2 regions of the Sphaerisporangium sp. NPDC051017 genome follow, and region 2 is predicted to be linked to the other one. Evidence: riboswitches for the same ligand, from Rfam matches in the RefSeq annotation. Region 2 holds a riboswitch; the other holds the start of a gene.
What was found. Region 2 has a riboswitch for glycine ahead of gcvP (aminomethyl-transferring glycine dehydrogenase). Riboswitches for the same ligand answer to the same signal wherever they lie in the genome.
Positions count from the first base shown of each region.

Region 1: it holds a riboswitch for glycine, as region 2 does, so the genes downstream of both, gcvT (glycine cleavage system aminomethyltransferase GcvT) here and gcvP (aminomethyl-transferring glycine dehydrogenase) in region 2, are expected to answer to the same signal.

Region 1 covers NZ_JBFBCI010000004.1:87,577-92,509, reverse strand. Annotated here, with positions in the region: gene gcvH (glycine cleavage system protein GcvH) at 1-304, opposite strand, end outside; gene gcvT (glycine cleavage system aminomethyltransferase GcvT) at 301-1,392, opposite strand; glycine riboswitch at 1,527-1,624, opposite strand; gene AB0M95_RS05710 (gamma-glutamyl-gamma-aminobutyrate hydrolase family protein) at 1,706-2,401, opposite strand; gene AB0M95_RS05705 (3-oxoacyl-ACP reductase) at 2,411-3,175, opposite strand; gene AB0M95_RS05700 (aldehyde dehydrogenase family protein) at 3,241-4,584, opposite strand; gene AB0M95_RS05695 (glutamine synthetase family protein) at 4,586-4,933, opposite strand, start outside.
Region 2 covers NZ_JBFBCI010000011.1:100,987-105,919, forward strand. Annotated here, with positions in the region: gene AB0M95_RS12675 (bifunctional nuclease family protein) at 1-407, shown strand, start outside; gene AB0M95_RS12680 (MerR family transcriptional regulator) at 554-1,177, shown strand; glycine riboswitch at 1,341-1,464, shown strand; gene gcvP (aminomethyl-transferring glycine dehydrogenase) at 1,629-4,490, shown strand; gene AB0M95_RS12690 (hypothetical protein) at 4,596-4,933, shown strand, end outside.

The DNA of each region.
Region 1 (4,933 bases), on a different contig from region 2:
AGCCCTCGCCGTACGGGTCGGAGTTGACGAGGGACGGGTCGTCCACGACGGTCTGGTTGACCTCGACGACCTCGCCGCCGACCGGCGCGTAGATGTCGCTGACCGACTTGGTCGACTCGACCTCGCCGACGGCGTCGCCCGCCTCGATGGTCGCGCCCGCTTCGGGGAGCTGGACGTAGACGACGTCACCCAGCGACTCGGCGGCGTACGCCGTGATGCCCACGGTCACGGTGAGGCCGTCGTCCAGACCGGCGACCCACTCGTGCTCCTTGGTGTAGCTGAGCTCCTCGGGAATGCTGCTCACTTGCTCCTCCGGTAAAAAGGCAGGTCAACCACGTCGACCGGTTCATGGCTACCACGGATGTCGACCGCGAGCCCCTCGGACACGTTGGTGTCCACGTAGGCCATCGCGATCGGCTTGCCGAGGGACTGCGAGGGCGCGCCGCTGGTGACCTCTCCAACGACGGTGCCGTCCGTCAGCAGCACCACGGGATATCCGTGGCGCGGCACTCGGCGGCCCCGCGCGACGAGCCCGGTGAGGCGGCGGCGCGGCGGGATGTCCTTCAGCGGCGACAGGGCCGCGCGGCCGACGAAGTCGCCGGGCTTGTCGAACCTCACGACGCGGCCGAGGCCCGCGTCGAAGGGGGTGAGCCCCGCGTTCAGCTCGTTGCCGTACAGCGGCATGCCGGCTTCGAGCCGGAGCGTGTCCCGGGCGGACAGACCGGCGGGGCGCAGCCCGTACGCGTCGCCCGCCTTGGTGAGTTCCTGCCAGAGGGGGACGGCGTCGGCGGCGGCGACGAAGAGCTCGAAGCCGTCCTCGCCGGTGTAGCCGGTGCGGGCGATCAGGGCCTCGGCGCCGGCGACCGTGCCGGGCAGGCCCGCGTAGTACTTCAGCGACGGGAGGTCGGCGTCGGTGAGCGTGGCGAGGATCTCCTGGGCGCGGGGGCCCTGGACGGCGATCAGCGCGTACTGGTCGGAGCGGTCGTCGACCTCGGCGTCGAAGTCCGTGGAGCGCTCGGTCAGCTCGGCGGCGACGCGCGCGTAGTTGGAGGCGTTGGCGACGACCATGAACTCCTCGCCCGCCAGGCGGTAGACGATCAGGTCGTCCAGGACGCCGCCGTCGGGGGCGCAGATCATGGTGTACCGGGCGCGGCCGGGCTCCAGCGCGGACAGATTGCCGACCAGCGCGTGGTCCAGCGCCTCGCCCGCCTGCGGGCCCGTGACGAAGATCTCGCCCATGTGGGAGAGGTCGAAGAGGCCGGCGGCCGTGCGCACCGCGTTGTGCTCGGCGGATTCGCTGCCGTAGCGCAACGGCATCAGCCAGCCGGCGAAGTCGGTGAGCGTCGCGCCGAGGGTCTCGTGCACCTCGCGGAGCGGTGTGGGTCTGGACATGATGCGCACCTCAGACAGGGTTGGATGAGAGCATCCTCCCCCTCTGTCATCGGTGCCTGAGAGTTTCGCCCGGGTTTTGCCGGACTTTCACCTTCGGCGAGGCCCCCGGAGGAGGCCTGCTTTCCAGAGATCACCTTGCCCGCGCGGTCCTTTGCCTTGTGAGGTTCGCGGGGAGGACTTGCTCCTTCAGGGGTCCTGACCGGATGTCAGGACTCTCTCCCGCACGGGATCATCGGTGTTCTCGCCCACCCTACCAATGCCTGCCCTCCTGTCCATGCCCAGCGGCGGCCACTCCCTCCCCGGTCAGGGTGGGCTAGGTGGCGGCGGCGGTGATGAGGGCGTGGAAGAGGGTGTTGTCATCGCCGGTCTCCGGGTGCCATTGGACGGCGAGCGTGAACGGGTGGCCAGGGAGTTCGACGGCCTCGACGGTGCCGTCCTCGGCGGTGGCGGTGACGATCAGGCCCTCGCCGAGGCGGGCTGCCGCCTGGTGGTGGTAGTGGGCGGTGTCGACGGGGCCGGTGCCGAGGATCTCGGCGAGCCTGGTGCCCGGCTCCGGGCGTACGGGCATCTGGCCGTAGCGGCCAGGGACGGGGGCGTGGGCGCTGTGGCCGGTCACGTGGGGCAGGTGCTGGTGGAGGGCGCCGCCGAGGCGGACGTTCAGGACCTGGAGGCCCCGGCAGATGCCCAGGAACGGCAGTTCGGCCTTCAGAGCGGCACCGACCAGCCCAAACTCAGCCTCATCCCGAAATTTCCGGACGTAGCCGGTGTGCTCCGCCGGTTCCTCCCCGTACCGCCCCGGATCGACGTCCCCGCCGCCCGCCACGATCAGCCCGTCGAGCAGCTCGACCAGCGGCGCCGGGTCACCCGCCGGGGGCAGCAGCACCGGCTGGCCCCCGGCCCGGACGACCTGGTCGACGTAGTCGTACGGCAGCAGCGCCGCCCGCGTCTCCCAGACAGTGAACGCGGCCGGCTCGACGTAACAGGTGATCCCGATGACGGGCCGTGACATCGCGAAGCCCTACAGCGGGGTGACGTAGGCGCCGGAGATGCCGCCGTCCACCAGGAACTCGGCGCCGGTGATGAAGCTCGCGTCGTCCGAGGCCAGGAACGCCACGGCGGCGGCGATCTCGGACGCCTCGGCGAACCGCCCGAGCGGGATGTGCACGAGGCGCCGCTGGGCACGCTCGGGGTCCTTGGCGAACAGCTCCTGGAGCAGCGGGGTGTTGACCGGCCCCGGGCACAGCGCGTTGACCCGGATGCCCTCGCGGGCGAACTGGACGCCCAGCTCGCGCGACATGGCGAGTACGCCGCCCTTGGACGCGGTGTAGGAGATCTGGGACGTCGCCGAGCCCATGACCGCCACGAACGACGCGGTGTTGATGATCGAGCCCTTGCCCTGCCGCCGCATGTACGGGATCGCGTGCTTGCAGCACAGGTACACGCTGGTCAGGTTGACGTCCTGGACGCGGCGCCACGCGTCGATGCCGGTCGTCAGGATCGAGTCGTCGTCGGGCGGGGAGATGCCCGCGTTGTTGAACGCGATGTCCACGCTGCCGTAGGTCTCGAAGGCCGTCTCGAACATGCGGCTGACGTCCTCCTCGCTGGTGACGTCGCAGCGGACGAACAGGCCGCCCACCTCGTCGGCCGCCTTGGCGCCGGCCGCCTCGTCGACGTCGGCGCAGACGACCTTCGCGCCCTCCTCGGCGAAGCGGCGGGCGGTGGCGAGGCCGATGCCGCCGGCCGCTCCCGTGATCACGGCGACGCGGTCACGCAGACGTTGCATGGTGAATATCTCCTCGGTGCCTGGAAAATCGGTGGTGCTCGCCCGCGATCGGTGGATCAGTGGGCTCAGTGGGCGATGAAGACGTTCTTGGTCTCGGTGAACGCGGCCAGCGCGTCGGGGCCGAGCTCGCGGCCGAGACCCGACTGCTTGAAGCCGCCGAACGGCGTCCAGTACCGCACGGAGGAGTGGGAGTTCACCGACAGGTTGCCCGCCTCGATCGCGCGGGCCACGCGCAGCGCCCGCCCGACGTCCCGCGTCCAGATCGACCCGGACAGGCCGTACACGGTGTCGTTGGCGATGCGCACGGCGTCGGCCTCGTCGTCGAACGGGACGACGCTGACGACCGGCCCGAAGATCTCCTCGGTGAACGCGCGCTCGTCCAGCGACTCGTGGGTGAGCACGGTCGGCGGGAACCAGAAGCCCTTGCCCGCCGGGCAGGTCCCCTGGAAGCGCGGTGTGCCGGTGACGAACGACGCCACGCGCGCGCGGTGCTCGGCGCTGATCAGCGGCCCGAGGTCGGTGCCGGGGTCGAGCGGGTCGCCGACGGTGAGGGACGTGACGGCCGCGCCGAGCCGGTCGAGGAACTCGTCCAGGACCGGGCGCTGCACGAGGATGCGCGAGCGGGCGCAGCAGTCCTGGCCGCTGTTGTCGAAGACGGCTCCGGGCGCGGTGGCGGCGGCCCGTTCGATGTCGGCGTCGGCGAAGACGACGTTGGCGTTCTTGCCGCCTAGCTCCAGGGTGAGCCGCTTGACGGTCCGCGCGGCGCTCGCGGCGATGATCTTGCCGACCTCGGTCGACCCGGTGAACACGATCTTGTTCACGCCGGGATGCTCGGCCAGGCGGGCCCCCGCGACCTCCCCTGCTCCAGGCAGAACCTGGAGCACCCCCTCGGGGAGGCCGGCCTCGAGGGCCAGATCGGCGAGCCTCAAAGCCGTCAGCGGAGTCCACTCGGCGGGCTTCACGATGACCGTGTTGCCGGCCGCGAGCGCGGGGGCGACCCCCCACGTCATGATCACCATCGGGAAGTTCCAGGGCACGATGACCCCGACGACGCCGAGCGGCTCGGCGAACGTGATGTCCACCCCGCCGGGCACCGGGATCTGCTTGCCGTGGTTGCGCTCGGGCGCGCCCGCGTAGAAGTGCAGCACGTCGCGGACGTTGCCCGCCTCCCAGCGGGCGTTGCCGATCGGGTGCCCGGAGTTGGCCAGCTCCAGGCGGGCCAGCTCCTCGCCGTGGGCGTCCACGAGGTCGGCGAAGCGCCGCAGCAGCCGGGCGCGGTCCCCGGGCGCGACGTCGCGCCAGGCCGGGAACGCCGCGCGCGCCCGCTCCACCGCGCGGTCGATCTCGGCGGCGTCCGCGAGCTCGACGTCGGCGAGGACTTCCTCGGTGGCAGGGTTGACGATCTTCATTTCACATCCGCTCGAATCCCCGGAACAGTTCCCAGTCGGTGACGGCCGCGTCGAAGGCGGCCAGTTCGACGCGGGCGTTGTTCGCGTAGTGCTCGACGACCTCCTCGCCGAGCGCGGCCTTGGCGATCTTCGAAGACTCCCACAGGGCGAGGGCGTCGCGAAGCGTCGTGGGCACGGTGTCGGCGCCCGCCGTGTAGGCGTTCCCGCCGTACGCCTCCTCCAGCGGCAGCCCGTTGTCGATGCCGTGCAACCCGGCCGCGACCAGCGCCGATACCGCCAGGTAGGGGTTGACGTCGCCGCCCGGCACGCGGTTCTCCACGCGCAGCGAGGGGCCGTGCCCGACCAGGCG
Region 2 (4,933 bases):
TCAAGGAGGCGAAGGGTGAGCGATATCTGCCGATCTGGATAGGCATGACCGAGGCCACGGCCATCGCCCTGGCTCAGGCAGAGGAGCCGCCTCCCCGGCCGCTCACCCACGACTTGTTCAAGGACGTGATCGAAGCTTTCGGCGTGCGGTTGCAGGCGGTCAACATCGTCGCGCTGCGCGACGGGATCTTCTTCGCCGACCTGGTGTTCTCCAACGGGGTGGAGGTGAGCGCGCGTCCCTCCGACTCCATCGCGCTGGCGCTTCGCACGGGCGCGAGCATCTACGCCAGCGAGGACGTCGTGCGCGAGGCCGGTGTCATCATTCCCGACGACCAGGAGGACGAGGTCGAGAAGTTCCGCGAGTTCCTGGACACGATCACCCCGGAGGACTTCGGCCGTGCGGGTTAGCCATATCGGGCATTTACGCTTCACGACGCGCCGGGCGGGATCGTTGACTGAGCATCGCACCGGTCCTACGGTGCAAGGGAAACCACGGTTGTAATTCACGAACCCCCAGATCAGACCGTGGGATGAGAGAAAGCCGGAGGTCCGCAGTGGCGGTCAGCAGCGGCGAGGGAAAGACGGCCGGCCAGCACGATCCGGCCCAGCGCCGGTCGGCGCGGGAGCGCGCGGGAGAGCAGGGCCTGCTGTTCGACGAGCGGCCGGCGTCGCTGCCCGCCGACGTGGGATACCGCGGCCCGACGGCCTGCTCGGCGGCCGGCATCACCTACCGGCAGCTCGACTACTGGGCCCGCACCCAGCTCGTCGAGCCGTCGGTGCGGGCGGCCCATGGCTCGGGCTCCCAGCGGCTCTACAGCTTTCGCGACATCCTCGTGCTCAAGGTGGTCAAGCGCCTGCTCGACACCGGGGTGTCGCTCCAGCAGATCCGCACCGCGGTGCAGCACCTGCGCGACCGCGGGGTCAACGACCTGGCCCAGATCACGCTGATGAGCGACGGAGTGAGCGTCTACGAGTGCACCTCGGCCGACGAGGTGATCGACCTGCTCGAGGGCGGCCAGGGTGTGTTCGGCATCGCCCTCGGCGGCGTCTGGCGCGAGGTCGAGGGGTCCCTGGCGGAGCTGCCGGGGGAACGGGTCGAGCCGGCCGCCTCGGATTCCGCGGAGGATCACCCGGGTGACGAGCTGGCTCGCCGCAGGAAGGCCCGCAAGACGGGCTGAACGGGCCCGCACCCCTACCGGGGGCCGGGGCAGGGGGTCGCAGTTGTACGCGGTGTGGGGCCGCGCATGGCGAACCCGCAGGCCGGCGGGCCGAGCAACGGGGTGCGGGGACTGGGGTAACCCCCTACCAGGGGCGGGACGGTACAGTTGAGCCGAAGGCTTACGACCCCGCGCGGGAGAGTCCCGGGGAGCGGGCCGGTGCCGCGGCCGCGGCACCGGTGAGCGACCCGGGCGCCGAAGGAGCAACCTCCCCGGAATCTCTCAGGCTCACGTACCGCGCGGGTGAGGCGACTCTGGAAAGCAGGCATGCCCGCCAGGCGTGCCTCACCGACGGTGCAAGCCCCCGCGGGGGGTGAAGCTCTCAGGTCGCGGTGATCGCACCGCGCCGACAGAGGGGGAGACGGCAAACGCGCGTGCCACGCGCCGGTCTCTACCCCACTGGAGGGCATCCATGACCGATCGGTCACCGCTTCGCGACCTGTCCGCACCGCCCTTCGCCACCCGGCACATCGGCCCGGCCGACGCCGAGCAGGCGCGCATGCTGGAGGCCGTCGGCTACGCCTCCGTCGCCGACCTGGTGGCCGTCGCCGTCCCCGAGGTGATCCGCGCCGAGGGCCCGCTGGACCTGCCCGGCGCGGCGAGCGAGACCGAGGCCATCGCCGAGCTGCGCGCGCTGGCCTCCCGAAACCGGGTGCTCACCTCGATGATCGGGCTTGGCTACCACGACACGATCACCCCCGCGGTCATCCGGCGCAACCTGCTGGAGAACCCCGGCTGGTACACCGCCTACACGCCCTACCAGCCGGAGATCTCGCAGGGCCGCCTGGAGGCGCTGCTCAACTTCCAGACCATGATCAGCGACCTCACCGGCCTGGACGTCGCCGGCGCCTCGCTGCTGGACGAGGCCACCGCCGCCGCCGAGGCGATGACGCTGGCCCGCCGCGCCGGCCGCGCCAAGAGCCCGGTGTTCGTCGTGGACGCCGACACCCTCCCGCAGACCAAGGCCGTGCTCGCCACCCGCGCCGAGCCGCTCGGCATCGAGCTGGCCGAGGCCGACCTCTCCGAGGGCCTGCCCGAGGGCGAGCTGTTCGCCGTCCTCGTCCAGTACCCCGGGGCGAGCGGCCGCCTGAAGGACTTCCGCGCCGTCGCCGACGAGGCCCACGCCCGCGGCGCGCTGGTCGTCGTCGCCGCCGACCTGCTCGCGCTCACGCTCACCGAGGCCCCCGGCTTCCTCGGCGCCGACATCGCGGTCGGCTCCTCCCAGCGCTTCGGCGTCCCGCTCGGTTTCGGCGGCCCGCACGCCGCCTACATGTCCGTCCGCGAGGGCCTGCAGCGGCAGATGCCCGGCCGCCTGGTGGGCGTGTCGCAGGACGCCGACGGGCGCCCCGCCTACCGGCTGGCCCTGCAGACCCGCGAGCAGCACATCCGCCGGGAGAAGGCCACCAGCAACATCTGCACCGCCCAGGTCCTGCTGGCCGTCATCGCCGGCATGTACGCCGCCTACCACGGCCCCGAGGGCCTGCGGCGCATCGCCCAGCGCGTCCACCGGCACGCCGCGATCCTGGCGGCCGGGCTGCGCGGCGGCGGCGTCGAGGTCGTCCACGACGCGTTCTTCGACACCGTCCTGGCCCGCGTTCCCGGCCGGGCGGCCGGCGTCGCCGCCGCGGCCCGCGACCGGGGCGTCAACCTGCGCCTGGTGGACGCCGACCACGTGGGCGTCACCTGCGATGAGAAGACCACCGGCGAGCACCTGGCCGCCGTCTGGGAGGCGTTCGGCCTGGACGGGGTCGTGCTGGACGACCTGGACACCGCCGCCTCCGACGCGCTGCCGGCAGAGCTGCTGCGTACCACCGACCACCTGACCCACCCGGTCTTCCACTCCCACCGCTCCGAGACCGCGATGCTGCGCTACCTGCGCAGGCTGCAGGACAAGGACATCGCGCTGGACCGGTCGATGATCCCGCTCGGCTCCTGCACGATGAAGCTGAACGCCACGACCGAGATGGAGCCGATCACCTGGCCCGAGCTGGCGGGCATCCACCCGTACGCGCCGGCCGACCAGGTCGAGGGCTACCTCTCCCTGATCGCCGACCTGGAGCGCTGGCTGGCCGAGGTCACCGGCTACGCCGCGGTCTCCCTGCAGCCCAACGCCGGCTCCCAGGGCGAGTTCGCCGGACTGCTCGCCATCCGCGCCTACCACCGCGCGGGCGGCGAGCACGAGCGCGACGTCTGCCTCATCCCGTCCTCCGCCCACGGCACCAACGCCGCGAGCGCGGTCATGGCGGGCATGCGGGTCGTCGTGGTGGCCTGCGACGACCAGGGCAACGTGGACGTCGCCGACCTCGACGCCAAGATCGCCAAGCACCGCGACCGGCTCGCCGCGATCATGGTCACCTACCCCTCGACGCACGGCGTGTACGAGGAGACGATCACCGCGATCTGCGAGCGGGTGCACGAGGCCGGCGGCCAGGTCTACGTCGACGGCGCCAACCTCAACGCGCTGGTCGGCCTGGCCAAGCCCGGGGCCTTCGGCGCGGACGTCTCCCACCTCAACCTGCACAAGACCTTCTGCATCCCGCACGGCGGCGGCGGCCCGGGCGTCGGCCCGGTGGCGGTCCGCGCCCACCTGGCGCCCTACCTGCCCGGCCACCCGCTGGAGGACGACGCGCCGGTCGGCCCGGTCTCGGCCGCGCCGTACGGCTCGGCGGGCATCCTGCCGATCTCCTGGGCCTATGTGCGCATGATGGGCGGCGAGGGGCTCAAGGCGGCCACCGAGCAGGCGATCCTGTCGGCCAACTACCTCGCCAGGCGCCTGGCCCCGCACTACCCGGTGCTCTACACCGGCCGCGAGGGCCTGGTCGCCCACGAGTGCATCGTCGACCTGCGCCAGATCACCAAGGAGACCGGCGTCACCGTCGATGACGTCGCCAAGCGGCTGGTCGACTACGGCTTCCACGCCCCCACGATGTCGTTCCCGGTGGCGGGCACCCTGATGATCGAGCCGACCGAGAGCGAGGACCTCGCCGAGCTCGACCGGTTCTGCGACGCCATGATCGCGATCAGGGGCGAGATCGCCAAGGTGGCCTCCGGCGCCTACGACCGGGCCGACAACCCGCTCCGCAACGCCCCGCACACGGCCGACTGCCTGGTGGCCGACGACTGGAAGCACCCCTACACCCGTACCGAGGCGGCCTATCCGGTGCCCGCGCTGCGGGAGGGCAAGTACTGGTCGCCGGTGCGCCGCATCGACCAGGCCTACGGTGACCGCAACCTTGTGTGCTCCTGCCCCCCGCTGGAGGCATACGAGGACTGACGACCGTCCTCCGCCGCCTGTCCCGATCGGCATAATATGTCGCGCGCGACGGCGCGCTCGCGTCGCGAGGCCGGCAGTTCCCCCCGACGCGGAGAAGAGGTCCCGATGGCGGCGCACGAGGTGGAGTCCGGACGGCGGATCGACGACGCGCGAAGGCTCGCCGAGAGCGGCGAGCTGGAGGCCGCGGCCGAGATCTTCGCCGAGCTGGTGGCCGACGACGGAGAGGCCGACCGCGCCCAGGCGGCCGTCGGCCTCGCTCTGGTGCTGGAGCGGCGCGGCGACGTCGCGGGCGCCAGGGCGGCGGCCCGCGCGGCCCTGGCCACCGGGCACCCGGAGTTCGCCGCGCAGGCGGCCTGCCACCTGGCGCGCGGGTTCGAGCGCGAGGACCTGGGCGACCAGGCCCGGGCCGCCTGGCAGGCCGTGATCGGCATCGGCACGCCCGC